Linked DNA regions of Pseudobacteriovorax antillogorgiicola. The protein of the gene in region 1 interacts with the protein of each later gene in a pairwise test. Links are inferred from orthologs where the notes say so. Each region holds a gene or a part of one and is shown on either strand. Other genes may lie near its edges. The genes, in order: dprA and recA.

Region 1 (15,425 bases):
CCCGGATGATCGGCTCTCTAACGGGCACGGGAGGCTCTCTAGGGGCGAAGTACCTCGCAACGACCTTAGAGAAAACATTGTTCCCCGAAATATGGAACGTTCGTAATCAACTCGGTGTCAAAAAATAGGTCGAGACGACCTCCTGCTCAATTGATAAAGGATCACCCATGACCCTCAATGATGTCACCATGAATTTACCGACCTACCCAATGGAAGCCCTGGCCAAAATTCGTCAGGACCTGGTGGATGCCGGGACAAGAGTTTTTGACTTTGGGACCGGAGACCCCCGTATCCCAACTTGGGCCCCTATCAAACAGGCCATGAAAGATAGTATTCCGGAAATCAGTCAATACCCAAGTATCAACGGTAGCCCGGAGCTACGAAAAAGTATCTGGGGTTATTGCGAGAGACGATTTTCTTACCAGGAAAGCGATGACCTCGACTTGATTCCGACGAATGGCAGCAAGGAGGCTGTGTTCCATATAGCTCTATCCTTGGTTGGTCGTGCCGGTGGCCGCAAGAGTATCCTGTATCCCAATCCGGGGTACCCCGTTTACAAAAGCTCAATCCTTTTTTCAGGAGGGACTCCGGTACCCATCAACCTAGATGCCGACGACGGCTTCAAAATCAAGCCTTGGGACTTGCCAGAGAGCGTTCAAGCTGATGCAGCTGCACTTTGGATTAATTACCCCCATAACCCTACGGGTTCTACTGCCGATGAGGGATACCTGAAAGAGATTATTGCTTGGTGCCAAAAGCGAGATGTGATCCTTCTTTCCGACGACTGCTATACCGATATTTATCATAGCTCTTGGGATAATAGCGGTGAGCGACCTCATCACATCTTAAAATATGGTCACAAAAATATCTTATCTTTCATGAGCCTTTCAAAGCGATCCGGCCTCACCGGTTATCGCAGTGGATTTATCCTGGGTGATCGTAAATTGATCGGCTCGATCCGCAAGGCACGGGCTAATTTCGGAGTGGGTACTCCCCTGCCCATTCAAGCCGCTGCGACGGTTGCCTGGAATGATGACGAGCATGTAGCCGAAAGGCGAAAAATATTTACCGAGCGCCTCGACTATTGCTTCGAGCGCCTCCAAAAAATGAACATGATCCAAGATCGACCTCAGGCTGGCTTTTATCTGTGGTGCCCCCTGCGGGAGGATGACGACGATATTACCTTCAGCTTGGACCTTGCTAAGCATGGCGTTATTACTAGCCCTTCTCAATGGCTGAGTGAAGGCATTAAGGGCTATGTTCGCCTTGCAATGGTCCCCGACCAACAAGATTTAAAACCAGCTATGGACATTATGGAAACTTTTGTTACCAAGAGATATTAGGAGTCAAACAATGGAAATTTCAACCGTTCAAGCCAAAATTGAAGATGCCGTTGCAGCCTTAGAAGGCGGTCAGCAGGATGCTCTGTCGCAGGTGGAACCGTATGTACATGAGGCAATCAAGCTCCTCGATACCGGTGCCATTCGAGTAGCCACCCGTGATGGCGATGAGTGGACCACCCATGCCTGGATCAAGCAAGCGATCTTACTATATTTCAAAATCACCAAGATGGAAAAAATCGAGGTGGGGCCGTTTACCTACTTTGATAAGATCCCATTGAAGACCAATTTCGAAGACCTCAAGGTCCGGGTTGTGCCACCAGCTACTGCACGGTACGGCACATTTATGGAAGAGGGTGTAGTGTTGATGCCTTCTTACGTAAATATTGGAGCCTATATTGGCAAAGGGTCAATGGTTGATACTTGGGCAACAGTTGGATCATGTGCCCAGATCGGGGCAAATGTTCACCTATCAGGGGGCGTCGGCATTGGTGGTGTTTTAGAGCCAGCCGGAGCAAAACCAGTCATCATTGGTGACGGTGCATTTATCGGCTCACGAGCGATCGTAGTAGAAGGTGTTGAAATCGGCAATGAGGCGGTTCTCGCTGCCAATGTCACGATCACCTCATCGACTCCAATCATCGACATCCGTGGTGGCGAGATCAAAGAGAGCAAAGGCCGTATTCCAGCACGGTCTGTAGTAGTTCCAGGGACAAAGGAAAAAGAGGTTCCAGGTGGTAAGATCTACACATCCTGTGCCTACATCATTGGCGATCGGAAGCCGTCCACAGACCTCAAAACATCACTAAACGATGTGCTAAGGGAATTCGCCCTTTCCGTATAGAGGCATAACGCAGCACACGAAGATTCTCAGGTTTGAGGGGCTCGAAAAAACTTCGGGGGCAAGGCATGGCTCGATTATGAAAACGCAGCGCACAAAGGTGCGTGAGGATTTCACAAGCGAGGCATAACGCAGCACACGAAGAGTTTTTCGAGTCCCTCAGGAGCCTTGGTCTGGGCTGTACTCTCTCTGAAAATCAAGATCAACTTCCACATCAGAATCCAATACCCGCGCCTGGCAAGCCAAGCGAATCGTACCATCAAGGGAAAGATGCATCTTTTCCAGTAGATCTTTTTCATTGGCTTTCATTGGGCTTAAGGAGCCGCGAATACGAACCCCACAAGTACCACAGCGACATGAAGCGCAGCCGAATTCAATATCTTGCTTGATGCGATTGGCAGCAACCAGTATTTTTGTATTTTCGGGCACCTCAGAAACATTGCCACTTGGCTTGAATATTACCCTTGGCATGAACACCTCCTGAATTCAGTCCGCTATAATAGTGTACCGAATCCAGATCGAAAGGGGAAAACCCCTTCCTCAACGGGATGTATCAGCGATTGTCGAAAATGTACTTTGCGATTTGCACATACTCTTCCGGACGTAAAGAGTCGGGGCGACGATTTAAATCGATTGGGCAGTTTTTGATCAAATCTTCTTCACTTAGAAACTGACTGATCGCATTTTTTAGAATTTTACGACGCTGGGTGAATGCGCCCCTCGTGAGGGTTTCAACCTGCTTGAGTAGCTCATCACTGATCCCAATAGATTTGGGCTTGAGAGAAACAAGAGCACTATCGACTTTCGGAACCGGCGTGAAGCAACTGCGATCAACCTTGCAGTCCATGGTAACCTTAGCTCGCAACTGAGCAAACACGCTTAAACTACCATAAGCCTTGGTCCCTACCTGACCTGCTAGGCGAGCGGCAAACTCTAGCTGAGTGAGAAAATTGATGCCTTTCAGCTGAGGCAAATGGGGTAAGGCCCACATGAGAATTGGCGATGAGATATTGTACGGAATATTTCCGCAGACCGCTGCGGGCTCGTGGGACGAGCCCACCCAAGCCTCCAAGTCGAATTTCAAAACATCTTCGCCAACGATTTCGAGTTTGCCTTTGAGGTTATCACCCCGGGCACGCTTGTAGTCCGCTAGACGTTCGACGAAGCGATCATCACGTTCAACGGCTGTTACGTCAAAGCCCGCTTCAAGAAGCGCTCGCGTAAGAATACCTGGTCCTGGTCCAATCTCGATGGTGCGTCGCACCCCCCACTCTTGCAAGCGATCCACGACCTTCTGCACCGGCCAATCGGTGTTGAGAAACACCTGTCCTAACGATTTTTTCTGTACCAGCCCCGAATGCTGTCGCCGACCCATAGCCCATTTTTCCTCGTTTTCAGAAGTTCATCAACCGCGCCTGCCACTACCGATGGTAGCGGGAAAATGCATCCCAATCGTAGTCACTGAAGACTGACTGAGGATGGGTTTGAGTGTTAAATTGATGGTATCCCAGAGCTGCGATCATAGCTGCATTGTCAGAGCAATACCGCAGGTGCGGAAAATAAACCGGAACATTGATGGCTTCATCCACCATAGCCCGGAACCGCTGATTAGCTGCTACGCCGCCAGCGACCAGAATGGATGATGCTGGCTTCAAAGCAAGGGCTGATTCCAGCTTGCGAACAAGCTGCCCTAAAGCTTCTTCCTGAAACGCAGCACACAGGTCGGCAGTTTCTTCATCGGTAAAAACTCCCTTGTTCCTGTGACGTAAGTTTACCATATGTGTCTTCAATCCAGAATAGCTAAACAGCAAGCGTTTCTTCTCTTCGACCATCCTCGGCATTTGAAAGTGGTTTGGATTTCCTTGTTTTGCGAGGGCTTCGATCCTTGGCCCACCAGGATATCCAAGACCAAAAAGCTTGGCGACTTTATCAAAACTTTCACCACAGGCATCGTCGATGGTCTGCGCTAGAAGCTCAAAGTCTGTTGGGTTTGCCATATAGTAGATGTTGGTATGCCCGCCGGATACCACCAGCGCTAAGCCTGGAAATAGCGACTCCAATGGAGCATCGAGGCCCAAGAGAGCGCCGTGAATATGGGCATGAACGTGATTCACCGGAATCAGTGGCTTTCCTGTTCCTAATGCCAGACCCTTGGCGTAGGTTATGCCGACTAAAAGGGCTCCAACTAAGCCTGGGCCTTGGGTCACTGCGATGGCATCGATATCTTCCAAGGTGCACGAAGCCTCATCCAAGGCAGCTTGCACCATCGGTTGAATAACCTTCAGATGCTCCCGCGCTGCAATCTCTGGCACCACACCGCCGAAGACCTTATGGGTCTCTATTTGGGAAAAGACTTGCGAGGATAAAACCTTGCGACCATCTTCAACAACTGCCGCTGCGGTCTCATCGCAGCTTGACTCAATTCCTAGTACTAGCATGTTCGATTCACGTATAATTGACGCTACAAAACTACACAGTACTTATAGGAGATGGATCAAGCTTTATCAAGCTGGAAGGATAGCTTGTCGGATAACACAGAAAGCTTCGACTCAAATACTAAGCTTTTCAAGTCGCTGCTTCGCAATGCGAGCCTCTTCGCTACTGCTATACCGACTCACTAATTCGTCATAGTAAATCTTGGCCGTAGCTGAGTCTCCGAGGTGACGAAAACAGTCTCCCAGGCGCAAATTAGCATGGGCAACCTTGTTGTCCGGATCTGACTTGAGGTACTCGTCAAATTCGAGAGCCGCTGATTTAATATCGCCGAGTTTGTAAAGACTTTCCGCGAATAAAAACTGGGCCTCTTTGCGGAGCTTGGTGCCTTTCTTGAGCTTTTTAATCACAGCGGGGGCATCCTCTTTCACGTGTCGGTAGCGTTTTTCCTTAAATGCCCGACGCAAGCCTTTGATATTGGTGGCCACCTTGCTCGAACGTTTCGACTCTACTTTTTTAGAAGGGCTACCTGCCTTCTCGATCGCCGTCATGATCTTCTTTTGTTGCTCCTCAAGAGCCTCAAGACGCTCGATCACCGCCAAGAGTTTGGTTGCCATGGAGGGGCCTTCATCGTCGGTTTGACCTGGTAACTGTCCTGTAATCACCCCCACTCTTAGAGCATCAACCTCACCTTTAAGCTTCTGAATATCAATGGTCATCCGCTCAAGTCGCGAGTTGGTGCTGGCAGCACGCTTATTGGTGCTCGACTTAAGGCTGGAATCTGAGTCTTGAAAGTCGTTCTGCATCTGCACCAACTGAGCTTGGAGCCGAGCGATATCCTCTTTGATTTGTCTTTCCTCTTGAGGAGTTACGCACCCAACAAGAGCGAAAACCACAACCAACAACTGCGCTTTGTAACCGAACAAACTAGGCTCCTTTCTTCTTCTCCAATTTTCGTCTTCGAGATCTTAGTATAACTGATCGTCTAAACCAATCGTTGGCTTCAGCACGCCATAGCTCGTAGTAAGGAAGATTCAAGACTGCATCCATGGTCAATAGCTTCAACTCTTCTTTCCAACGAAGGTAGTCCTCGGTCGCATGACTAAACTGCGCCAATTCGGACAAGACATCCCGTAGGTCAGCAGGTTCATCGATTGCCAAATTTTCGTCATTGTCGTGGACTCTACCGTCATCTTTGTTATCATCTTCATCAGGACTGGCAGTCTCAGTGGGCTCAGATCGGCTGGCTATAGCTTCTTCTCCTTGGAGAGAAGCCGATTCTGGGTTATCATCCGTAGTCTTTTGATCAAGCTGCGGAGACTCCGATTCCTCGGAATCGATTGCGTCACTAGGATTTTGGTCTTCGTTGTCTATCATGGCACACCTGACTTTTTGTCAGTTTTATCGGATCGATTTCGCAAAGATTAAGCGCTTCGGGCTTCAAAAATGTTCGAATTGAGTAAAAGAAGTATATGAATAAAAACCAAGAAAATAACGACACCGGCTTAAGCATCGCTTCAGATGACGAAACCACCCAAGAAACTGTAACAGCAACCGACGAAAACCTTAAGCAAACCCAACTCGACAATGAAGATCTTGCCGATAAAGATCTTGCCGACAAGGATGATGATCCCGATTTCGAGGATGAGTCAGCCGAGCTTGTTTCTGACGAGGGCACGGAAGAGGTAGGCAGTTTTGAGACCCTAAACTTAGAGCCAACGGTTCTCGACGCCATTCGCCAGATGGGCTGGACAGCCCCTACACCAGTGCAGAGCAAATGCTTGCCGTACACGATCCCCGGTCGCGATGTAGCTGGCTTTGCCCAAACCGGAACAGGCAAAACCGGAGTCTTTTTGATTTCCATTGCCAATGAGATCAGCAAGCTTAAAAAGGGCGAAATCAAAAGTCGTGATCCCTTAGCTATTATTCTGGTTCCCACAAGGGAACTCGCAGTACAGATCCACTCCGATGCGGAAGAGCTTTTCAAAGCTACCAATATTAGGTCTATGGCCGTCTATGGTGGGGTCGACTACGATAAGCAAGCCAAAGCCATCAAGGATGGTGTAGACGTCATCGTTGCCACACCAGGCCGACTGAAAGACTATCGCCAGAAGAAGATCCTGTCTTTGCAGCACTGTCTTCAGTTTGTCTGCGATGAAGCTGATCGCATGTTTGATATGGGCTTTATCGAAGATGTGGAGTTCTTTTTACGCCACCTCGGTGAAGAAACCCAAAAGCTCCTATTCTCAGCGACCACCAATGACCAGGTGAAAGAGCTGGCCTTTGAGTATTTAGAAGATCCAAAATACATTTCCGTCAACCCTGAAGTCATGACTCCAGAACGCATTGATCAAAAGGCGATCGTTTGCGAATCCACGGAAAAATTGCAAGTATTACTTGGGCTGATTCGGGAGCACCAACCCAAGTGCTCGATCATTTTCACCAATACAAAACTGGTTGCCGAATGGGTTCACTACAAACTTGTCAACAACGGCATTGAAGCAGATTTGATTACAGGGGACTTACCTCAGCGTAAGCGTATCAATCTGATCGAGCGAATTAAAGAGGGCAAGGTCAAGGCACTCATTGCCACTGATGTAGCAAGTCGAGGGCTACACATCTCGGACATAACCCACGTTTATAACTTCGACCTCCCAGGAGAGGCTGCCAACTATGTTCACCGTATCGGACGTACGGCACGTGCTGGCGCTCAGGGTTCCGCCTACTCTCTCATCTGCGAAGACTATGGCCACAACTTGGAAGCCATACGGGAGTACTTAGGCTCCCAGATAGACATAAAAGTCACTATGGCTGATGAGGAGCACCTCGCCATTGAAGACAAGGCTTTGAATCCATATAAAGACCCTGAATTCAAAGGCACTACCTCAGTCACAAAAGCTGGCTCCGGTGATCGCAACAAGGACCGCAAGGGCGGCAACAAGCGTGGCGGAAAGCCAGACAATCGCAAAGGCGCTAGCTCTGCTAAAGGCAGAGACGGCCAAGATCGTAGCCGTAAGAAACATAGCCGCGGCAAAGGCCGCTCGGATGAGCAAGATACCCGTAAGAAAAAATCGACCCACCAAGGGAATAAGGGGCGCAAGCGGCCTCAGGATCGCCACGACAACCGAAAGGATGGTAAGAAGGGCAACCAACAACGTAATCGCCAAAGGGTGAAAGAAAAAACCAGAGAGCCACAAGTAGCAGCCAAGCAAAACCAGTCATTGGGTGGTGTGGTCAAAAAGTTCCTCAAGCTGGTTTTTGGTCGAAAAAAATAGGATGAAACGTTCCATTTTCAAATTGAAAAAGCCCCGCCACGCGGGGCTTTTTTCTTTGCATTTGCACATAGCAAGGCTTCAGTCCTTCAAAAAGCTGTTGCCATTCGGCTTCATGGACCCCACTCAATTGCGAAAGACGCGGCACTAGCATGTCGGGGCCGGAAGCATGAATGGTAGCCCAGACCCCCTCATGAGATGCCATCAGCATCTGAAATAGAGCTAGGGCCTCCTGCCCACGGATTTCGCCCAGCACAAAGCGATCAGGCCTCATCCTGAGAGACTCACGAAGAAGGTCTGTCAGGCTAAACGCACCCTGCCCTTCCATATTAGGCAACTGCTCCACCAACCGCACCCAGCGGTCTGATAAAAGGGGAATCTCTGGCAATGTTTCCAGAATAAATAATCGTTCCTCAGAAAAACTATTGTCAATGAGCTTTGTCATGAGAGTTGTTTTGCCAGAGCCAGTCGGACCAGAGAAAAAAACACACCCTCTGTGCCTTAGTTCCTCAAGCATTTTTTGATTCTCAGGCAGGTGATGGAAGCTAGATAAACTGATGTGACTCCAGCTTAATTGCCGAAGGCTTAATTGAGGGCCTGTTGATGCCACCGGAGGCATCATCACGTGCCAGCGAACCGAGCAATCGCCATCGATGTCAATGATGCCGCCGCCGGCGGGTCGCATAGGATCAACACGCACCTTGTGACTTCTCGCAAAATCTTGGATCAAACGACTCATATCATACGCGTCTGAGAACGGCGATGCCGTGCATGTCGCTTTCTGATCCTGGGCAATCAAGGTCATGGATGTTGTGCCATTGACCAAAAGTTCTTGCCAAGACTCATCGATCATACGATCAATCAATGTTTGGATAGTTCGCATCAAGCTCCCTTTTAGATTTGCGTAAGGGAAGCTTTCCTAAGGACATCCTACTGTCAGGCTGTGATAAAGACTTTTAAAGTCAAATATTTCGTTGTTAACAATAGAATTGTGGGACACATCGTTGCAGCATTTCCAAATATTCTGTTTCTGTATTGTTCGGATTGAAGGTGAATAGCATTTCAGCGAGAAGATTAGAAACTTCATCATCTTCCCAGTCTCTTGTGTCGATGACCCTCGCTCCTTCTAAAATCCGTTCTACGGCTTCATCAGAAATCAAGCCCTTCTGGCGACAAATCTCAAGCCGCGACCAGATCGAGGAAGAAAAACAAACCTTCTCCAAAGGGTTGATCACTCGAACACCTTCAGACTGCTTTTGCAACATGGCTAAGCATTCGTTCACCGTTCCAGAATTAACAGCTTTCTCAACCCATGTAACCGCTAAGTTGATCTGAGATTCGTCAAAGCCTTTGCCAATGAGTTCATCCTTTACATAGTGCTCAGTAAGTTCAAGCTCGTCATAGCCAGAGGCGACCAAATCAGCCATGGATTTTACAACAGCCCACCAATGGGGATGGCTACCAGCAGCCTTCTTCATCTGGATCTCCTCCAAGGAACTTCGAGCTTAGACTCAAAGACATTGGGCGATATGTGCCTAGTTGGAAATACTCTCTTAATAAGACTAAAGCTTTGTCCTACGGAAAGCAAAATAAAATAATCAAGGTTTGATTATCACTCCCATTTCAATTGAAAATAATCATCTGCCGAAGAGAACCAAGGTGCGCCTTGCTCCATCAACGCCTGATTACCTGTAAAACGCACGTCTGTGCGTCTGGGTTCATACACCATGACATCTCGTCCTTGGGCTAATGCTAGATTTGCAGTAGACATCGCTCCAGATCGATTCGCTGCCTGCATCAACAATACCCTATTGGCTATGCCCGAAATGATGCGATTCCGAATGGGGAAGTCCATCGGTCTTGGCTGCGTCCCTGTTAAACGCTCGCTGATAATCATTCCGCCATACTCCAATATTCTATGGAACAGGACATCATTGCAACGGGGGTAAAGCTTATCGATGGAACCAGCCATCACGGCAATCGTGGGACTCGGTCTTACACCAGAACAAAGGGCTCCAAGATGGGCTGCGGTATCACAACCGATGGCGCCACCACTCACAATCGTGGCTCCTTCGTAGGCAAGGCGCATTGCCAAATCCTGCGCCTCACGAACAGCATCGACTGCCGCTTTCCGTGAGCCAACAATAGCGAGACATGGGTTATGCAACGCATCAAGATTTCCTCGATAGCTGAGCCCAAAAGGGGCATCTTTAATTTGACGTAATAAGTAGGGATAGCGCGGATCGCATATGGATAAATAGTGATACCCTTGTTTTATGGAAGTCATGAGGATTTCTAGTTCTTTCAATACGACATCATATGCACCGTCAAGGTGCTTATGAAGAACCTGTCCCCATGGGGTCCCTCGATTCTGCTCACAACGAATATAACGCCTCCACTCCAACCAGGGTATTGTGTGAAGCACATCCGTTGACGTCGATTCCCATTCATCACCGATCGGAATCCATTTATATGTGAGCTGTGAAACAATGTGACAAAGGGTTGTATCAAGAATATTCATCAGCAACCTCCTGGTTGCTTGAATATCAAAGCAGTTTTATCGTCACGAGAGACTTATTGCTCTAGGACCTGACTTTTGGTGCTATCACCAAGACGCACTTCGAACATGTCTCGTATCACAAAAGCTGTCGCTGCGGTGCCACGATTGTCGACTATATGCGCTTCGGCAACAAACTTCTGAAACAATGGAAGATTCTTAGCCTCACTTCCCAATGACGCCTTCCTTACGTCCTGAAAAAGCTTGATCGTATCACCGACTTCAAGTTTTCCGTTTTTCTGTTCTAGAAAGATAAATGAACCACGCCCTCCCAAAAAGGAGTAGGGGAAGTCGAAGCCAACAACTAAGTGGTCTCCTGCTTCCCTTGATTGTAAGTCGTAGGGAACCTTGCGTTTCACCGATAGGAATGGCACCACAAGATCCATGGGCCTAATTCCTGTGCGATTAAAGACAACTTTAGCTCCATAGAGATCCTCATCATCAGGGAACTGGCGAAACACTCTGATATGACCTACAAATTCATAGCGATACCCCACCCTCTCCTCGGTAGCTGGATTGATCACTGCTCCTGAGGGACGAATCACTGATAAAGTCGCTCCTACTTCGACACCTTCTTCCTTTTCAATAACGATATCTTGCCCCTTATCAAGGAGAAAAGAGCCCGCTGTTCCACCTCGAATGGTTGCCAGTGCTTTTTGCTCCTCTTCAAAAACAAAGGCTGGGATAATCACTTTCTGGTGGTCTGTTCGAAAGACATCTCCCTCACGGATGAAGGCTTCGTCAAGCTCGGGAAACTCCCGCAATTCATCTGGCGAGATCACCGGCGTTCTATTGGGCTTTTCAGCCTTTGTTAGCAGCGGGGTGACATCTTCAGCTAGAAGCTCATCTTCAACTATCGCTCCCCGGTCGACCGGCACCACATCATCCTCGGTGACAACCCTCAAAAACGGAGGATTTGACTCATCGCCTGGGTAAAATCGCAGTTTCATTCCGGGATAGATAAAGTGCGGGTTTCGGATATACGGGTTCAATGCCCAAAGTTTTGGCCAGTAGCCTGGCTCATCAATGAGTTGGTCACAGATATCGAACAGCGTATCACCAACCTCCACCGGATATTCTTCGGGCGCTTCACCCACAGCCATTTGTCTCATCGTTCCTGGCAAAGGAGGCGCCCCTGAGAATAGATTCGGTTCCGTTACTTTTTTGATGAGAGGCCCCCGCAAGCGAAAAGGAGTCGCTTGATTCATAGGAGACTCCGAAGTGGCCACATCTTCCATATCCAACGCAGGATTATTCATCATCGTGTTGTTCGTATTCATATTCATTTGATCAGCTGGCTGGTTCAAGCTGTTATTGAGGAAGTTCTGTTCGCTCATCTCTTGATTAAACCCTTCATCCATTGCCCCTTGCTCCGATGCAGCTTGAGCAGGAGAATTATCGGGAAAATCGTCGCCATTGCCAAAGTTTAGATTATTTCCCTGGCTTCCATTTTCGACACCAAAATTCAGAGGGTTACCATCACCAAAATTAGCCTGATTGCCGAAATTAATGGGACCATTATTTTCAAAGCCGTTCCCTTGATTTTGAAACTGTTCTTGCTGCTGGTTCTGAAACTGATCTTGCCCTTCCTGCTGGTTCTGAAACTGTTGATCGTCATCAAACCCTTGCTCCAAGTTATCAAGCTCACCGACGTTGATCTCTTGGTTCTGACCCATGAGTTCATGAGTGGTGATGAGAAGCAATAGAGGGAAGATTATGAGCTTAGCCATGGATCAGATCCTCTCACGAATCAGCTTGATTTCGTGACGGGCCATCTCAGATGTATCACTTTCAGGGTAGGCGTCGATGATTCGACGAAAGGCTTGCAGAGCTTGCTCAGGAAGCCCTCTCTGAACAAGGATTTTACCCTGAAACAAGCGGGCACTAGGAATCCAAGGACTATCGGAATGGTGAGCTATTAATTTGAGCAGGCTCGCCTCAGCGAGGTCATACTCCTTGAGATAGTACCAAGACAATCCAATCCAATAGAAGCTTTGTCCTTCTCCATTACGAGCAGGAAAGCTCCTTTCAATCTCTTGATAAATGGTAATTGCCTGTCCATACTTGCCACTACTAAACAAGCTCTGCGCTTCCTTTATCATACGACTATAGTCGGCTTCAGTGTACTTTTGGTCTAGAAGCTTCTGCGCCTGAGGAGGGCTATCCGTCCTCTCCGATGGTTCTGGTTTTACCGAATGGCTTTGCCTATCATGGTGATCATCCCACGCAATAGGGGGCCTAGTTTCAGATTCAAAGTTAAGCTTGCCTTTTAGTAGTTCTTCCGGGATCACCCCTAGCATTAAGCCTCGTTCGAGAATCCGTATTTTTTCTTCCTGCCTCTGAACTTTAATTTCTAGCTCGTCAATCTTACCCCAAAGTTTGGCAAGCTTGAGTTCAAGGTCATCGCCAGCCCAGCCTGGAGCACTCCAGATGATACTGAAGATTATGATTGCTAGCTTTTGCAAGATAGCGACCTCCCTTTAAATGGCATCAGCCACACTGAGTTGACGAATAAATTGTTTGATTTTCATCAGCTGCTCATCACGCAGATGATTAAATTCAACTCCAATACGAAAATCTAATTGATACCGTTCCTCACCAGCCTCTACAAAGCGATTCTTGATTCGTCGTTGCCAACGGAACGTGGACGGTATCATAAGTGGTTCGTTCATAGGCAGGATAAGTTGGGCATTGCGATCGCTGTCGACGGCCATCAATGAAGACAGAACCGATGGAAAGTGCGTGCGCAGACAAACTCCACCAATGCTAATGTCAAACACCGGAATCCAATTAAATATTTCGTGATGGTGATCAAATACTGGCGGCGCGCCAGCTTCGTTTTGGGCTGGGTTCCAGATGCCTAGCTTCATATAAGCCATCAAATTTCGTCTCGTACTCGACCGAGCCGCCGAACGTCTTTCAATGCTCACCAGAGATTTAGGTAGATCGCAACAGATTGAGCCGCTGCCCATTCCGCTAATTTTCGATTGAAAAATAACCTTCGACGGCATTCCAATCACCTCAAAGCGGACGACTTCACCAACTCTGAGTTTTGAAAGACCAAATTCTGATACACCCGAGAAAAACACCTGAGGAGGGCTTCTACCAGGATCAACCGTATTGAAGTTGCAGCGAATCCCTACCTTCGAATTGGCTTTGGTGCGAATTAAGGCATACATTCCCCCTTCGCACATTCGCATAAAGATGCGAATGATTCGGTCAGGATTGGATATCTTTGATTTGACTTCCTGCTGCAAAGATACGTTCCCTAAAGAAAACTAAAAGGAGCGCTAAGGACATCCAAAGCGCGGAAAGAAACTCACTGTCCCTTAGTATATTCTGCATCATACCGGCTAGGAGCATGGAGAGGACAATGATGCCTAGTGTCGGCAGGTGCCACCGATACCATAGCTGCCAAGCGACGATCACAAGGGCTAAAATCATTGAGAACATTGAAAGAAGACCTGTAATACCCGAGTCCGCCAAGGTTTGCAGATAGATATTGTGAGCCGAATACTTTCTCTTTAGATCATTGTACCCAAGCTTGTTGTAGTAGGCCACAGTCTGCTGGTCTTTGAAGACATAACCAACCCCGAAAACAGGCTGGTCCTTGAACATTTGCCAGTGGACTTCCCAGAAAACTAAACGAGGGATGCGGTCTTCCAAGGATCTTTGCTCATCGAATATCTCACCAAACCGATCTTTGATACTCCAAGAAGCGAGAAGGCTAAGCACAATAAAGCCTCCAATGGCCCAGAGCCGCATGGAGCGCCGGAGGCCGATCCCACAATATATGGCAATCATAGCCAGGGTCAGAATTACCGGAAATCTTGAATTGGTCAAAAATAGGCAAACCAGCCCCATCAGGGCGCAAAGATACCAGTATCGAGCTGTGTGGCGTTGAGGGTGGAAAGTGGCGAGGCCGAAGCACAAAGAAATGACTAGCATCAAGTTATAGGCCAGTGTTAAGGGATGAGCCATAAAGCCCGAGGCTCGATAGACCCCATAGGCAAAGCGATTCTCCGGCAAGGTTCCACTAAAACCGTGAACCCAATGAATGCCAGTGTAGCGTTGCGCAATCATGTAGATGGCTAGCAGGGAGAGTAACACCGCCAAAGGTTTGACGATGCCGTCGATCGACCAGCCGCGACTCACAGCATACTGGAAGGCTAGCACTAAAAAACTCCCCCAAATGCCGTACTTTCCCATAAGCTTCAGATTCTGCTGAATAATAGTCGCTGCATTGCTCCATCCGTACTGGTGGATTTCTGCAACCATCGACGCCAAGCGAAAGGCGATGGATACCAAAAGACCTATGAGGAGCACTTTTAGAATCAGGTGGAGCACCCGATCGGATGACTCAACCCCTTCACCTTCGGGGAAAATTTGGCGCCAACCACGCCTAAATAGCCACCAGAGTGCCACAAACCCCGTCGAGATTGCTTGAAAAGCAGGTGGTAATACCATGGAAAATACGGCAAGAATTAGTAGAATATTTTCCCAGGGGGCCAAAGGCACAGACGCACAGGCCTTATGACTAGAGAAAGATGAATTGGACATGAAAACCTCGCGATCCTATCGAATATACCTCTGCTTTTTCCTATGGGGGCTTCTGTTCCACCATAACCTTTTCGGGAAATCTGGCAAACCAGATCCACTGAATCCCTTCGACAAAGACTATGTAACCTTAGAACTTGCTGGAAACTTTCCCATCGCTCGATCGCAGGAGCTATTTTCTCCTTACAAAAAAACTTGGTTTCTCGGCTACGATCACTATCTCAATCGACACTGGAACGTGGGTATCAGCCTTGGCTTCAAAAGCTACTATCGTGATGCTTTGAATAAGGAGCTTGCGCTCCTTTCGGTATCCAATCATTCGCTTTATGTCATTCGCCTGTATCACCCCACCTACTTGATGTTGGGAACCAAATTTATCTACATGACTCCCAATGAAAAATCCCGTTTTCCTCTGGTCAAGGAGC
Region 2 (15,510 bases), on another replicon or contig:
TCTTATCCTGTCATTAACCTCTGTGAAGGAGGAGTCAAATTTGCGATAGACCCTCGCAAGGACGACGTCGAAGCGGAACGAGTGCACGAAGCGGTCATTGTCTTCCACAATTCTGACCAAACTGAAGTCATTGGTAAGGTCATTCGCTCAGAAAAGGACTCTGTTGTTTTGAAACTCTCTGAAGGAGTCCCCTTGCAGCAGATTATGGCCGAGCAACGCTTTCTGCTTAATAAGTATGGCACACTCCGTCGGCCTCTCGAAGAAAAATAGTTTCTTCCTCCCTCTGGTCCCTCAATCGTTTTGAACGTTTAAATACGGAACAATTATGACCCAGTCCGACTCGTCATCGAAGCTTGGTATCTATCCCATTCTTGTTGTGTTAGGGGTTTTGACGACTTCATTCCTTACGGTTCTAGGCATTTGGGGAGATGAGGAGATCCACGTTCACGCCCGGGTATTGCGTGACGCCGCGCCGCTGGACTATAAAGACGAATTCAACACCTCTCTACAAAACGCTATTATGAACAACTTCGGCCCTGAGCTTTGCAACCAGCCAAATCGCTTTTTTTCCAACTTCGAAATCGCTGGTTCTGCACTCACTCCTGTTCTGGAATCGATTTACTGGAATGAGAACCTCTTCGATCTCGAAAAGGAGGCCTATCGGCGCTGTGAAGCTCGTCATATTAAAAATACAGTGCTGTCATGTTTTCTATTCAATCCACAGATGGTTGACGATATTCCCGGTTTTTTGGGTTCGTCTCAAGTATTTGTGGAACTCTACCTGCATTTTCGTGATGCCAAGACACGGGCGACCGTATCCTGCCAACAAGCTCTTACAAGACAAGAGACCCACCTGACTGCCTACTACAGCTTATATTGGAACCAGTTTGAAGATTCAGAGCTCGTACCATACCGATTGACGGGGGGATTTCGAGAAGTGGTTCGTGGCCAGCTTGAAGCTCGGATCGTAAACTGAGGTGACGCGAAGGTCACCCCGAAAGAAAGGACTACAGCTACAGCAGGGTCTTAAACCAGCAAGCTGGACGAACCCCTACTTCTGTACCACTTGTTCTTGAGCAGGTATGAGCTAGCGAATCTCGCTCACCATCAGCACCATTGCGACGACTGCCTAGTGATTTGCCTGGAATGGTGAACGGGTCCCATTCAGCATCACAAAGAGCACCTGCCATGTAAGTATCGAGGCGACACTGCCCCGCTGGATGAGAGTTATCTGTGCGGCTAACCTTGCTCTTCGAAGGTGTCTCGAAAGACACAGTTTGATTGCGTAGTGCCGAGAGCAAATCTGCAAGTGCCTTACCACCCATCATGGAACGGTAGCAAAGATCCTGATCCACTTCTAAAACCCAGACCTTATCACATAGTGCCTTAGGGAGTGGATCGACAGATGCTCTAAACGAAGCATTTATATCAACTTCATCGCGCCATAGCTCGCGGGCACAGCTGATCGTGGAAAAATAGTCAGACTGCCCTTCGTTAGCGGCCCATGACGATGAGTATGGATAGCCACCCAAATGATGACCAAGCTCGTGACAAAGGACGAGAGCAAAGCCATCAATGGTTACTTCTGGACGCCGAGCGAGGCCTCCGTACATATTCACATTCCAAGATCCAAAAAACTGGCTGGCACTAGCATTCACAGTGCTGTCTGACCAGCGACGATTGATACGAAGACTAGCACCGAATGCATCTTGGATCAGGGGTTTGTAGTAAGCTTCAGCCTTGTCAATAGCCTCGTTGAACTGCTCCTCCGTAACATTTGATTGGAGAACCGTATCCTCCAGGTGTAGGGTGTTGGGTGGTAGAATCGTTGCGTGTGCGCTGCCTGCAATTAAAAACAATGCAGCCATGGCTCCTAGATAATGAGTGAGCATCTTTCTTCCTTCCTTATTCTGAACTATTTGAAAAAAGTCTAACCCATTATTAAATTGGTCAGCCAGCCAAACCCAATTTACCAATATTTAACCAGTCTCCCAAAACAGGTCTTAAACCCCTTGAATGGACCTCAATTTGTGCTTTATTTTAGACTTAGCTAACTTTGAGTTTTTTCCTACTATCCTGTACTCTATGAAGGCCTTTGATGATGAACTTCGCTCTAGGAAGCCTTTTTGGTTTCTGCCTGTTTTGGATTCTTTCAGATTCTTTTTTTATGTTTTGTCTGCGTTCCGTGACTTTGTCACTGTTTGGTAAGAGTGAGTTTTTCGATCAGCAAGAACAATTGCTCAATATCGAGCAAAACTCATCTTGGGCGAACCTGGGCTATTGGTCTAATACCAGAAGCTACCCCCAAGCTGCTAAGGCCATGGCTGTGCTACTTGGAGAGAGGTGTAAATTAAACTCACATGATAAGGTGATCGACATTGGTTTTGGCAATGGTGATCAACTTTGCCTTTGGATCGAACATTTTCAAGTCAGGGAGGTTCAGGGGTTTAACATTTCCGAATCTCAGAATGCTCTGGCTCGAAGAAGAACCCGCGCCTTAGAGCGAGTCAATATCTTTCAGGGCAGTTTTCAGCAAGTCCCCACCGATACAAGAGTCGATAAGATTCTGGCCTTAGACTGTGCCTACCACTTTCAGTCCCGCGAAACTTTTTTCAGCTTCTGTCACAAGACTCTTAACCCGGAGGGCGGTATTGGCCTCGTCGACCTCACCGTAAACCTTAGCCAAGTATCTTTCATAGAAAAGGGCATGGTTCGGTTGATGGCAGCAGCATCAAAAATCCCTTTGGAAAACCTAGTGGATCGCTCCACCTATGAGAAACAGCTCTCTGATCACCACTTAGAGCTCCTCGAATGGGAGGATATATCTGAGCAAGTCTTTAGTCCCTTTTCTCAATTCGTTGCACACCACCACACAGAATTCGCTAGCTGGAGCAAACCCGACCATTGGTTTAAGTACCGGATCAGCGCCTGGGTTCTCCAATGGCTTTACGAGCGTCGCCTGATTTCCCTTGCGGTCATCATAGCTAAGCAAGGAACTAAATAACCGATTTTATTAGTTATAGTAACTAGAGAGCAACAATTAGTGGAAAGTTTTTAGCGAGTTTACAAAATCCACTTGAAACTATCCACAAAGTACGCTATTATGACTCAGCCATAAGGCTTGTCTTGAGGAGTTGTACTATGTTGTTGAAGTTGCTGCCATTAACCCTATTGCTAGGATCTCTAAACCTCTCTTGTCAGAATGCGGAGTTTAAAGGTGTTGAGAAAAACAACGCTGAAGTTTGTGAGTCTGGAGAGGTTTACACAGGAGCGAATTTCCTGTTTCTTGTCGATAATTCAAGGTCAATGATCGACACCGACTGCCCTAGCGGAGACTCCGCTAATTGTGGCCCCACCAATCGCGAACGAGCAATTCTTTCGGCTTTCGATGCACTCACCGAAGCCTTCGTGTCTAGTGACCGTGACGAAGCCATCAGCTCTATAGCCATCGCTCGCTTTACCCCAGACAATCGGAATCAAAGCTTTGAAGACATGCCTGCTGAGAGTTATATTAGCGTCGAGTCATTCCCTGAAAATCGCTCAATGTTAGAACAGCGGCTTTCATTTACGCGCTCACCAAAAGGCGATACTCCGTATTTGAATGCCATTCTCTGGGGTGAAAAATTTGTCAGCGAAGAAACATCTGCCAACGGTCGCAAAAACATTCTTGTGTTGGTGACTGACGGCGAACCAACAGACAAAAGCCCAAAGGAGGTTCGTGAGAAAGCTGAAAGTTTGGATGCTCCTATCATCACCATCCGTGTCAACCAAAGTGGGCTGAACATGGAGCAAAGACGGGATATTCACCAGGGTGTGATTCAGAAAAACTATTCTCAGTGGACCACTGAGAATTACGATAATCTCAATCTTTACGTGGATGACTTGATGAGCCTCCCTCAGGACATTTCGAGCCGGGAGATCATTGAAATTTCGTCTGTTGCAGAGCTGGAGGCTAAGATCTTTCAAGACATCATTCTTGAAACAGTTCCTTGTCTGCCAAGCAAATAACTATCTAAGCAAGAAAGCCCTCCGAAAACAGAGGGCTTTTTTCTACTTCTTCCGGCGTCCTTTTGTTCCCGTTGCAGGCGCTTCTACCGAAGCACCTGGCACTTGAACTGGCTTACCGTCAGCCGCCTTCTTATCATCTAGGAGGCCAAACTTATCCTTCACTTCCAATTCGATGCTCTTAAACACATCTGGGTTCTGTGCCAAGAACTCCTTGGCCTTCTCGCGTCCTTGACCCAATCGCTGATCCTTGTAGGAGAACCATGCCCCCGTCTTATTAACAACATCCTTGCTCACTCCAAGATCAAGAACGTCGCCAGTTTGCGAGATTCCCTCGCCAAACATCACGTCAAACTCAGCTTCACGGAAAGGCGCTGCCACCTTATTCTTGACCACCTTCACACGTACTCGGTTTCCAACAACCTCATCACTCTGCTTGATGGCTGCGATTCGTCGGATATCCATACGAACCGATGAGTAGAACTTCAACGCGTTGCCACCCGTGGTCGTTTCAGGGCTACCGAACATCACTCCAATCTTCATCCGAATCTGGTTGATGAAAATGACTGTACAATGAGAGCGTGCGATCGAAGCTGTCAGCTTCCGCAAGGCCTGCGACATCAACCGCGCTTGCAGACCAACATGGTGATCCCCCATCTCCCCTTCGATTTCAGCCTTAGGCGTCAGCGCTGCAACGGAGTCGACAACGATCAGGTTAACAGCGTCACTTCGGACTAGCATATCCACAATCTCAAGAGCTTGCTCACCAGTATCCGGCTGGGATACCAAAAGCTCCTCAAGGTTGACACCGATCTTCTTAGCGTAGGATGTGTCGAGAGCATGCTCAGCATCCACAAACGCGGCAACGCCGCCAGCCTTTTGAGCTTCAGCAACAGCATGCAAGGTTAGCGTCGTTTTACCACTTGACTCTGGACCGTAGATCTCGACAATCCGCCCCTTAGGCAAGCCGCCCACGCCAAGAGCCATATCTAAGGACAAAGCTCCGGTAGAAATAGCTTCCACCTTCGATGCTGCCCCATCAGCCGTTCCAAGGCGCATGATAGCACCTTTACCAAACTGCTTCTCAATAGAGCTAACCGCTGCATCAATCGCCTGGACACGCTCTTTAACATTTTCCATTACCATGGCCTTAGACCTCATAAGTAAGTTTTTTCGAATCCCTTAGAGGCTGCCGAAAAGCCCAACCTCTGCGTTATGTATCGATAAAAAGTTTTCTTTGCCGCTCACTATCTTCAGCTCTGATAGACCTTCGCCAAGCTCTAGAGCTTTAGATAGACTTCAAACCAAAATTCTTTTCCTAAACCAATGCTCTACCAGCCGAGCAGGCTAAGACACCGGTGCCTCTATCTTTTCTAGCCGCTCCAGATTGAGCAAAGTGCCCCCAACCACTGCGAAAGGATATAGGAATATCTGCAAACCGGGGATCGTCAACCAAAGACCTAGACCCATGATCGACCAAAAATCTTTCAGCGCCGCCTCACGACGCTGCCGGAAACTTTGGCCACGCCTCGCAAGTGGGTAGTCGTAGAAATCCCAGCCAATAAGGAAAGCTGTCAGAAAAACAGCGACAAAATTAACAATAGGAAGGAGCATCAGAACTATGGATACTCCGAGAATTGCGACAATCTTCTTCAGTTCCTCTGGTATCAACTTTATAGATTCCCAGAGAGAAATCTCAACCACTTTTCCTGTTTTGTCCCGCTCCACTGCAGCAGAAACCACCTCGTAGATAGGCGCTGAGATGATGTTAGAAACAAGCAAGCCACTAACGAGTGTTAGTATGAAAATAATCACCGAGGCGAAAAAGCGCGCAACGTTAAAAGCAATCACCCATAGAAAGCTTTCTCCTGGCTCGAACAAGACCCAGTCATAAATAACGTCCCGGTGCTCCCAAAAGCTGCTGAACATTAGAACCACAGACAGGATGCCAATGAAGGAGGGGATCAGCAACATCATGAGATACTTAGGGTTCTGCCTTAGCCAAGACATTCCCAACCAATACGTTTTGAGACCTTTTGATAACTGAGCAACGGGATTTGCCATTATTTCACTTTCATCGCAACTGTTGACATAGGCACCACAACCGAAAGTGCTCGCCTGACGTGGCATTCACTATGAATCGGCGGAATTCATTTTTCCATAGATGATCCACATAATGCTAGAGACTTTTTCTCAAAACACCATACACCGATATGGTAAAGATATTTATTACAGGTTTCGTTTCACAAGACAAGCTCAGAGTGACGAGAGATCAGGAATCTCATGTATCACTCGGAGTCGCAATAGCAAGGTTCGCAGAAAAGAAAAAAGCAAAGCGGACCTAAGAAGTACCCTAAGGTGACTTGACAGCCATAGCCCGCGCCATGACTTCCTTCTCAAAATTTTCTTTCTCAGGAGAGAAGCGTATCAATGGTACAGCAAATGACACAGCCATAACGAATATTCCTAGCACCCCAAAAGCATCCCCATAGCTCAGACTTTCGCTGCGAAATAGAAAGCCAAACACGACGGCTCCCATATTGCCACCAGCCCCTACGATGCCAGACACCACTCCAAGATGCTTACGATTGATAAAGGGCACCACAGCATAGGTCGCTCCTTCAGCCATTTGCACACAAAGACTGAAAATGATCATTGAGAAAACCGCAGTCCAAAGGATATCCATACTTGAGAATAGAAGTAGCGCTGCCCCTTCTAAAAACAATATCAGGGCGAGAAAGCGCACCCTTCCCTTCAGCCCTGATTGAACTCCAAAGCGGTCAGCCCAAACTCCTCCTAAGCTGCGCGCAAAAATATTCATCAGACCAAACAATCCAGCCATCAATCCAGCTGATTTCAGATCCAGCCCAAATCGATCGATATAATAGAGGGCAGCGACGTTATTAATGGTAAGCTCCATACCAAAGCAGGCACCATAGATAACGAATAGAAGCCAAATTCTATAGTCTTTAAGAAGTTCTTTGAGATTGCTTTCGCCATCGATATGCTGCGCGAGATCCTTCTTTCGTTCATCTTTAAGCTCATCCCAATTGCCTTGAGGAAAATCCTGGGTATAGCGAAAATAGAGAAAGGCACAAAGCAAAAGTCCAAAGGCCGTTACGACCATAGATAGTCGCCAGCTCATTGATGCCGCAAATCCTAATCCCAAAAAGCCAGTAAACACTAGAGGCATCACCATTTGCGTAACTCCACCCCCTAAATTACCCCAGCCTGCTGATGTTGCGTTTGCAGTTCCGACAACCCGGGAGGTAAACATCACGCTGGTATGATACTGAGTTAGAACAAACGAGGCACCAATACAACCGATGAGCAATCGTGCGATCAAAAAAGTTTCATATGAATTTGAGAAGGCTATGCCAAAAACAGGAATAGAACCAAAAGCCAACAAATAGGTATAGGTTTTTCTAGGGCCAATACGATCGCAAACATACCCCAGAAGCAAACGCATAATCACGGTTGCTGAGACACTCGCTACGATAATCGTACCGATTTGTGATTTCGTCAGGCTAAACTCATCTCTCACAACTGCCATAAGAGGCGCAATTCCAAACCAAGCAAAGAAACACATAAAGAATGAAAGCCATGTAATGTGAAAGGTTCTCATGGGGACCGACTTAAAGTCTGTGAGGTTTAAGCGACCTGCTTTGTGCTGTTCCATAATAAACTCCCGAAAAAGAGACTTTTGAGGTGATCAATGCACAGTATGCATGCCTCGAACCATTTCGCTTCCTAAATACACGTTTTCGAAGTGAACCATTATGTAAGGCTTGTACGGGAAAGACACCTTAATGAATGGACAACTCACAAGAGAGTCCTTGCGTTGCAGCATGTTTCCAAGCGAGTTTAAGGAAAACAACGAGAGAGTCGATCCATGAGCAAAAAAATCTGTATTATAGGTAGTGGTATGGCTGGAGTTAAGCTAGCGGAAAAGCTATGCAAGCAAGGACAACACCACTCCATAACTATCTTTGGCAAGGAAACCCACCTACCATACAACCGCATTCTTCTTTCTTCGGTTCTAGCGGGTGAGAAGTGCTTAGAAGATATTCAAACCCACAGCCAAGAGTGGTTTTTAAAGAATAACATCGAATATCGAAGTCGTTGCTCTATCGAGACGATCGATTGGCAAAACAAGGTCCTTATAGATCAAAGTCAGCGTAGCTACGAATACGACGATGCTATTATTGCGACTGGATCAACAGCCTTTCGCATTCCTATCCCTGGATCAAATCACCCTGATGTCCTAGTTTTTCGTGACATGGATGATATCACTTCGCTGATGGCTATAGATCAGAATAAAACTGTAGCTGTCATCGGTGGAGGCTTGCTTGGTCTCGAAGCTGCCTATGGTTTACATACTCGTGGCATCAAAGTTAAGGTTATTCATCTTCTTGATCATCTTATGGAGAAGCAACTCGACTCCAAAGCATCGCAGCTTCTTCTTTCTCAGTTGAGCCAAAAAGGAATCGAATTTCATACCAGCACATGTAGCCGCGAAATCGTCATTCAAAACGATCGAATTATAGGTATTAAAACTAAGGACGATCAATTTATTGCAGCCGACAAGATCGTAATGGCGATCGGCATAAAACCCAGAGTTGACCTCGCAAGACGATCAGATATTCCATGTAACCGAGGGATTCTTGTCAACGAATTCATGGAAACTCAAGTTCCCAACGTCTATGCATTGGGGGAATGCGTGGAATTCGATGGGCAAACCTTTGGTCTTGTAGCTCCGCTTTACGACATGGCTGATACCTTAGCTAAAAATCTAAGTCAAGGCGATGAGCCCGCGCATCCTTACGAAATGCAATCTTACCCGACACGGCTTAAGGTATCTGGAGTAGACCTGTATGTATCAGGCTCTCCAAATGCAGATTCTGGAGATGAAGAACTGATTCTTGTTGATGAAACAGCTGGTATCTATCGCAAGATTCTGATTCATGACCACAAACTCAAAGGTGTCCTTCTATACGGTAATACTGATCACAGTCACTGGTATCAGTCTCTATTAGTAAGCCAAGATTCGATTGAAACCATGCGAAACCATCTTGTCATTGGCCCCGGCTCTCATGTAGAGACAAGCATGGATATCAGTGCGATGGCCGACGACGAGGAGGTCTGTGGCTGCAATGGTGTGAGTAAGGGTGCCATCGTATGTGCTATACAAGAAAAGGGTCTGTCGTCATTAGGATCGGTGAAAGCCGTAACAAAAGCAGCAACAGGATGTGGCAGCTGTGAAGGGTTGGTTTCTGGAATCATGCAATCGCTAAACGGAGATCACTTATTAGAAGCGAACGAGGAAACGGGAATCTGTCCTTGTACTCCATGGGATCATGATCGCATTCGAGCCTACATATTTAATCACAAGATGGAATCGGTGACGGAGGCTTTCCAACGCATGTCGTGGATCAATCGTGATGGTTGTCATAAGTGCCGCCCGGCCGTGAATTACTATCTCTTGGCTGCCAACCCAGAAGGATATCAAGACGATCCTCAATCCCGCTTTGTAAATGAGCGACTCCATGCCAATATCCAGAAGGATGGCACATTCTCTGTTATTCCTAGGATGTTTGGAGGCATGACAAGCGCTGATGAGTTGCGAGCCTTGGCCGATACGGTCGACGAATTTAACATTCCAACGGTAAAAGTCACTGGTGGCCAAAGAATTGATCTTCTCGGCGTAAAGCGCGAAGACTTACCAAAGGTATGGCAGAAACTCAATCAAGCGGGCATGGTATCTGGACATGCCTATGGCAAAGCAGTTCGAACTGTGAAAACTTGTGTAGGTTCTGAGTGGTGTCGCTTTGGAACTCAAGACTCGACATCTATGGGAGTCGAAATTGAAAGAGCCACGTGGGGGTCTTGGACACCTCATAAATTCAAGATGGCAGTTAGTGGCTGCAAGCGCAATTGTGCCGAAGCTACCATCAAAGACTTTGGAGTTGTGGCTGTAGAATCTGGTTGGGAAATCTATATTGGTGGTAATGGCGGCACTAAGGTTCGCGCCTGTGATTTTCTTTGCAAAGTAGAAACCAGTGATGAAGTTATGGAATATACGGGCGCATTCTTGCAACTTTATCGGGAAAACGCTCGCTACTTAGAGCGCACAGCCCCCTGGATCGAACGAGTCGGCTTGGATTGGGTTAAGGATGAGCTAGTCCATCAAGCGGCCAACCGCTCGACCCTATACGATCGCTTTCAACGATCTCAAGCTCGAAGCCAAAGCGATCCGTGGGCAGAACTCAGCAAATCCCCACATCCTAGTTTGCAAGCATAAGTCGAGGGAGTCTAACTATGACAATGAAATATTTAAAAGTGGCAAGCCTTGACGATATACCTCGTCAGGGCGGGCGTGGCTTCCTATGTGGAGCCTATTCGATCGCTCTTGTTCGGACCATCGATGATCAGCTTTTTGCTATTGAGAATAGTTGCCCTCACCGCAAGGGCCCTCTTGCCGACGGCATCGTTCATGGAACAAAAGTAACCTGCCCCCTTCATAACTGGGTCTTCGACCTCAAAAACGGCCATGCTGAATTTCCGGATGAGGGGCAAGTAAAATGCTTCCCAATAAAAATAGAGCATAACGATATCTATGTTAGAGTTGAGATATGAGCACCCAAACTAGTTGCGCCTACTGTGGTGTAGGCTGTGGCCTAACAGTAAACTATGAGCGCGGTCACTACCTTGTCTCTGGCGATCCTAGTCACCCATCAAACCTTGGTGCTATCTGCCAGAAAGGTGGAACTTTAGGTCAAACAATGCAACACAAGGGCAGGTTACTTTTTCCTAGTGTCAATGGTCAAACAAGCACTTGGTCACAAGCACTCACGGAAGTTGCAACGGTGCTACGTGAAACATGCTCCAATTTTGGCCCAGAAGCCCTAGGGTTTTATGTATCAGGTCAGATGCTCACAGAAGACTACTACGTTGCCAACAAACTGATGAAAGGTTTCTTGGGATCAGGAAACATTGATACCAACTCCCGGCTTTGTATGGCTTCAACAGTAGCGGCTCACAAGCGGGCCTTTGGTAGCGACACAGTTCCTGCTTGCTACCAAGATATCGATCTAGCCGACTTATTTGTGATCGTCGGCTCTAATATGGCTCATTGTCATCCAGTATTATTCGATCGGGTTCGAGACCGGCAGGCTCAAGGGGCAAGAGTTCTCGTCATCGACCCAAGGAAAAATGCAACAAGCCTTCACGCCAATCTCCATATTTCCCTCAAACCAGGAACGGATGTCGCCCTCTTCCAAGGTCTCCTGAACTTTATAGCTCAATACGGTGGCATCGATAATGCCTACATAAACCAACATGTAGCCGGAGCTCATGAAGCCATAGCGGCTGCTTCCTCCTATTCTATCCCCAAGGTAGCTGCAATATGTGAAGTCAATGAACGCCCTCTCGCTGAATTTTACAAACAGTTCCTCCAGCATCACCGTACCCTAAGCTTCTTTTCTCAGGGTCTTAATCAATCATCCTGCGGCACAGAAAAAGTTCTATCCCTACTTAATTGCCACCTGGCTACCGGGCGGGTAGGAAAGCCTGGTGCAAGTCCATTTTCATTAACTGGGCAAAACAATGCCATGGGCGGTCGCGAAGTTGGGGGACTCGCCAATCAACTGGCAGCTCATATGGATTATACCCAAGACAACCTAAAGACCGTTCAAGAGTTCTGGCAGTCACCACACATAAGCCGCAAACCAGGTTTAAAGGCCATAGAACTTTTTGAAGCGATGCACGCAGGAAAGATCAAGGCAGTTTGGATTATGGCAACCAATCCAATGGTAAGCCTTCCTGATTCGGACTATATTCGTGAGGCTCTTCGTCGCTGCCCCCATGTTATTGTATCCGAACCTTTTCTATCCTCTATGACTGTAAAACATGCCAGCATCAAATTGCCTGCGTGCACATGGGGTGAAAAAGATGGAATGGTAAGCAATTCCGAGCGCCGAATCAGTCGCCAAAGAGCATTCGCTTCCTACCCAGGCATGGCTATGCCTGACTGGTGGATGATCACACAGGTAGCTCATCACTTGGGCTTTAGCAAGCACTTTCAGTATAATCATCCTTTTGAAATATTCAAAGAGCATGCAAGGCTTTCTGGCTTCCGCAATCATGGGCAAAGACGATTCAACATCTCGGCTTTCGCAAACATGACAAAACAAGAGTATGAGGAATTCAAACCCCGCCATTGGCCTGTGTCGGCCGACGGCTTATCCCAAGCACGGGTATTTGATGATGGCATCTTCGATACTTCGACTGGAAAGGCTCAAATGAGCCCAGTTCAATACCATCAGGCCTCTACCTTTCCACAGGAGCAAGGCGCAACATGGACAATGATTACAGGGAGGGTGAAAGGACACTGGCATACCATGACCCGGACCTGTCGCGTTCCCAGTTTGAATCGCATCGATCCAGAGCCAATGATCGAAATTCATCCAGCCGACCTTGAAAGCCTCTTGCAGGATCAAACCGTCGATACAGGTATGCTGAGAGTCTATCATGGGGGTGGTGAATTTATTGCTCCCTATCTCCTCAACGAGCATATCCATAGACACACCATATTTATTCCCTTTCACTGGTCTGAAAAGGGTGGACGGTCGGTCTTGGCCAATCGTATGACACTTCGTCGAATTGATCCTTATTCAGGGCAGCCGGACTACAAACTTACAGGAGTCTCTGTTGAAATGTACGAAGGGACTAGATTAGGTATTCTAGCGAGTCGCTCTGCCCTTCCCTTGGCCAAGAATCACTTCGACTACCTCATAGAAATCCCCATGTTCGATCATGTCTACTACCGATTCGCCGACTCAAGAAAGGAGAGTAGCCAATGCTTTCTGGATCGTCATTTTCCTGAGCAATCATCCTACGATCGGATTCAACTTCAAGATGAGCAGCACAGGCACTTCCGCTATGCGTTTATGAATAAGCAAAAGCTGGAGCACGTGATTTACCTATCCCAAGGAGCACCCTTTAATATCAAGCCCAGTAAACTATCTTATTATTTTAAAAAAAACCCCCTAAATTCACAAGACCGCCTAGCACTTCTTGACCTTTCCTCAAACTAACTGTTTTGAGGATTCAGCTTAGGTCATTGCACCTGGCCCCTGAAATTACTCCAATTAGAAATCGTAATCCAGCAATCTTACCTAAATTTTGAAACCAAGGTGCCGAATAGAAGTACAGAAGAACTAGATAAGAAAGATGCAGTTTGTCATGGCGAAGTTCCTGCTAATGATATTATCAATACTTTCTGCAACGCAGGCGTTAGCTTACGACGCTTCCTGCATCAATATAACCAATATAAAGTATCAACTTGATTCTGCGCCCCACCCTTCTGAGCTGAATCAGGACTCCAATGGCTTCGTGCCGGTATTTGAAAAGAGGACATTTTCTCCACGTACAACTCCCCTATGGATCAAGTTCAACGTTCGCTTGCGAGACTGTAAGCAGCCCCTATTTTGGCAAATCGACAATTTGGAAATCACCAGTATCGACTTCTGGCAGTACCACGACAAGAAGCTTATCCTTCAAGATCGATACTACGGCTTCCGTGATACAGAGCGCTACTATCCGTACCGTAACTGGCCCAATTTTCAGCTTGATACTGATCGCAACGGGCCACATGAGATCTATCTACGAATCGACAGCTCGGTTCCGCTCACGATGCACTACAACTTCTTAACTAGCACTGAGCGTATGACTGAAGAGATTCAATCTCAGATCATCTTTCTGCTATTTTTCGGACTTGCAATCGGTCTATCAATCTATAATCTCTACCTATACCTCTCAACTCGTGATGCACCTTATCTTATTTATGTTGCCTTCGTCGTTATCAGCTGTGTTGCCACGACCATCAATGACGGCAATGCGGACTGGATCTGGCCACGGGAGGACGGTTGGCTCAAATATCTAACTCCAGTCGTCGCCCTCGTCGTCTATCTCCGTATTGCATGTGTCCGTGAAATGCTGCCACTCCGCTTTCAAGCCCCTGCACTAGATCGAACACTTCAGTATTTTGCACGAGGCTCCCTTGTTTTTCTTGTGGTAGGATGGCTCCCTAACCTTCATAACCTAACAACGTCCTTCATTATTCCCTATATCACCTTAACCACAACCCTATGTCTTATTACCGCCATTGTCTCCTATGCTCGCGACTTCAAACCAGCGAAGTATATGATCATTGCTTGGAGTGCAGCCACTGTTTTAGTGTGTCTTAAACTTCTCACCAACCTGGGTCAACTCCCTGAAAGCCTCCTGATGGATCACGCCTATAAACTTAGCATCAGCTTCGAGCTAATTTGTTTGGCTATGGTTCTGGCCAATAAAATTGATAGTCTTCAGAAGGAGCTTACAAGGCTTAATGAAAGCCTAGAGAAGAAAATTGAGAATCGAACGAAACAACTTAAGATGGCCAATAAACGCTATAAAGAAAATCAAGCCTATGTGATCGAGCAGGAGAAGTTCGCAGCCCTGGGCAGGATCGCTGATGCCTTGGCCCATGAGGTGAATACTCCGCTGATGATTATTCGCACCGGAGCGACTATTTTGTCTCGCCCCAGCACCATGAGCGAAGAAATGATTGTTAGGCGCACAGGACAAATTGAGCGAGCCGTTGACAAGATCGAGAAAATCATTAAAGCCCTTACCATCACCTACCTAAACCCTATCACTCAGAGTGGCAAGCAAGTTAGCATCAAAGACTTCCTTCAATCGATCATCGACCTTCACCACGGCCTTTGTGTTCAACATGAGATCGAGCTGCAAACCAAGTTCCCCGATGGCATCAGCATTCCAGGTAACCCTCTCCACCTAGCCGACATTATCAGTGAAGTGTTCGTCTCCGCGATCAACTCGGTATCCGATCTCGATGAAAAATGGATCGAGATGGCGGTCACACGATCTAAAAACGACATTATCATCACTGTTAAAGACAGTTGCACCGATAGCGATAAGGATACAAGGCCCCAGTTATTTGAGAATATTGAGGCCCTCGGCCCTGATAAAACCAATATCCCCAATGACCATGAAACGAGTGTCAGCATCGGTATCGCTCACCAAGTGATTCGATCTTATGGAGGTACTATGAGATTTATCCAGAATAACTTCTATACTTTGACGACAATCAAGTTTCCGATCGATGTTGATGATCGTAAGAAACCAGCAGCATAAGGATGAAAGGCCGTGGAAGCATCTTCTATCATAAGCCCTTCCGTGATTATTGCGCATCAGTCAGATGCTATGGAAGACCTAGTCAATCGTATGATCGACGATCAGGTATCGAGTGTTCTTGTCGTCAATGACCATGATGAAATCGTGGGAATTGTCACAGAACGTGACATTGTGAGAAAGTTTACCCTCATCTCCAAGGCAGACAAGCTCAAGGCTAAAGTGATTACGGTGATGACACGGCCTGTAAGTTTTGTTCGGGTTGAGCACCTAGAACAGGATATCGCTAAACTCCATCAGAAGCTTGGA

Evidence for each region.
Region 2: the proteins of dprA (region 1) and recA interact in binary tests that used the Bacillus subtilis proteins (3 or more experiments, as listed by UniProt). The link is inferred for Pseudobacteriovorax antillogorgiicola from one-to-one orthologs.

The regions. Positions count from the first base shown.
Region 1 is NZ_FWZT01000014.1:24,880-40,304, reverse strand. The notes cover bases 8,454-11,263. They hold dprA (DNA-processing protein DprA), read right to left. Parts: upstream 10,408-11,263; coding sequence 9,499-10,407; downstream 8,454-9,498. Other genes in these bases: B9N89_RS17720 (LysM peptidoglycan-binding domain-containing protein), read right to left, coding at 10,461-11,263; B9N89_RS17730 (DUF494 family protein), read right to left, coding at 8,864-9,364; B9N89_RS17735 (ATPase, T2SS/T4P/T4SS family), read right to left, coding at 8,454-8,769. In the rest of the region: B9N89_RS17780 (tryptophan 2,3-dioxygenase), read left to right, coding at 1-128; B9N89_RS17775 (pyridoxal phosphate-dependent aminotransferase), read left to right, coding at 168-1,343; B9N89_RS17770 (2,3,4,5-tetrahydropyridine-2,6-dicarboxylate N-succinyltransferase), read left to right, coding at 1,354-2,184; B9N89_RS17765 (2Fe-2S iron-sulfur cluster-binding protein), read right to left, coding at 2,341-2,652; 16S rRNA (adenine(1518)-N(6)/adenine(1519)-N(6))-dimethyltransferase RsmA, read right to left, coding at 2,735-3,556; tRNA (adenosine(37)-N6)-threonylcarbamoyltransferase complex transferase subunit TsaD, read right to left, coding at 3,603-4,619; B9N89_RS17750 (tetratricopeptide repeat protein), read right to left, coding at 4,731-5,540; B9N89_RS17745 (hypothetical protein), read right to left, coding at 5,542-5,991; B9N89_RS17740 (DEAD/DEAH box helicase), read left to right, coding at 6,087-7,889; more of B9N89_RS17735, read right to left, coding at 7,861-8,453; more of B9N89_RS17720, read right to left, coding at 11,264-12,173; B9N89_RS17715 (tetratricopeptide repeat protein), read right to left, coding at 12,177-12,908; B9N89_RS17710 (PilZ domain-containing protein), read right to left, coding at 12,924-13,622; B9N89_RS17705 (O-antigen ligase family protein), read right to left, coding at 13,663-15,003; B9N89_RS17700 (hypothetical protein), read left to right, coding at 15,002-15,425. UniProt on the Bacillus subtilis protein: Protein that helps load RecA onto ssDNA during transformation. Binds cooperatively to circular ssDNA, is able to bridge different segments of DNA. Favors the loading of RecA onto SsbA- or SsbB-coated ssDNA and formation of RecA-DNA filaments.
Region 2 is NZ_FWZT01000009.1:140,327-155,836, reverse strand. Bases 3,109-6,003 are described here. They hold recA (recombinase RecA), read right to left. Parts: upstream 5,167-6,003; coding sequence 4,051-5,166; downstream 3,109-4,050. Other genes in these bases: B9N89_RS13735 (EI24 domain-containing protein), read right to left, coding at 5,353-6,003; B9N89_RS13745 (VWA domain-containing protein), read left to right, coding at 3,142-4,008. Outside these bases: B9N89_RS13765 (hypothetical protein), read left to right, coding at 1-270; B9N89_RS13760 (hypothetical protein), read left to right, coding at 326-976; B9N89_RS13755 (hypothetical protein), read right to left, coding at 1,014-1,892; B9N89_RS13750 (SAM-dependent methyltransferase), read left to right, coding at 2,099-3,004; more of B9N89_RS13735, read right to left, coding at 6,004-6,135; B9N89_RS13730 (MFS transporter), read right to left, coding at 6,359-7,684; nitrite reductase large subunit NirB, read left to right, coding at 7,898-10,306; nitrite reductase small subunit NirD, read left to right, coding at 10,324-10,641; B9N89_RS13715 (molybdopterin oxidoreductase family protein), read left to right, coding at 10,638-13,100; B9N89_RS13710 (7TM diverse intracellular signaling domain-containing protein), read left to right, coding at 13,237-15,204; B9N89_RS13705 (CBS domain-containing protein), read left to right, coding at 15,217-15,510. UniProt on the Bacillus subtilis protein: Multifunctional protein involved in homologous recombination, DNA repair and competence.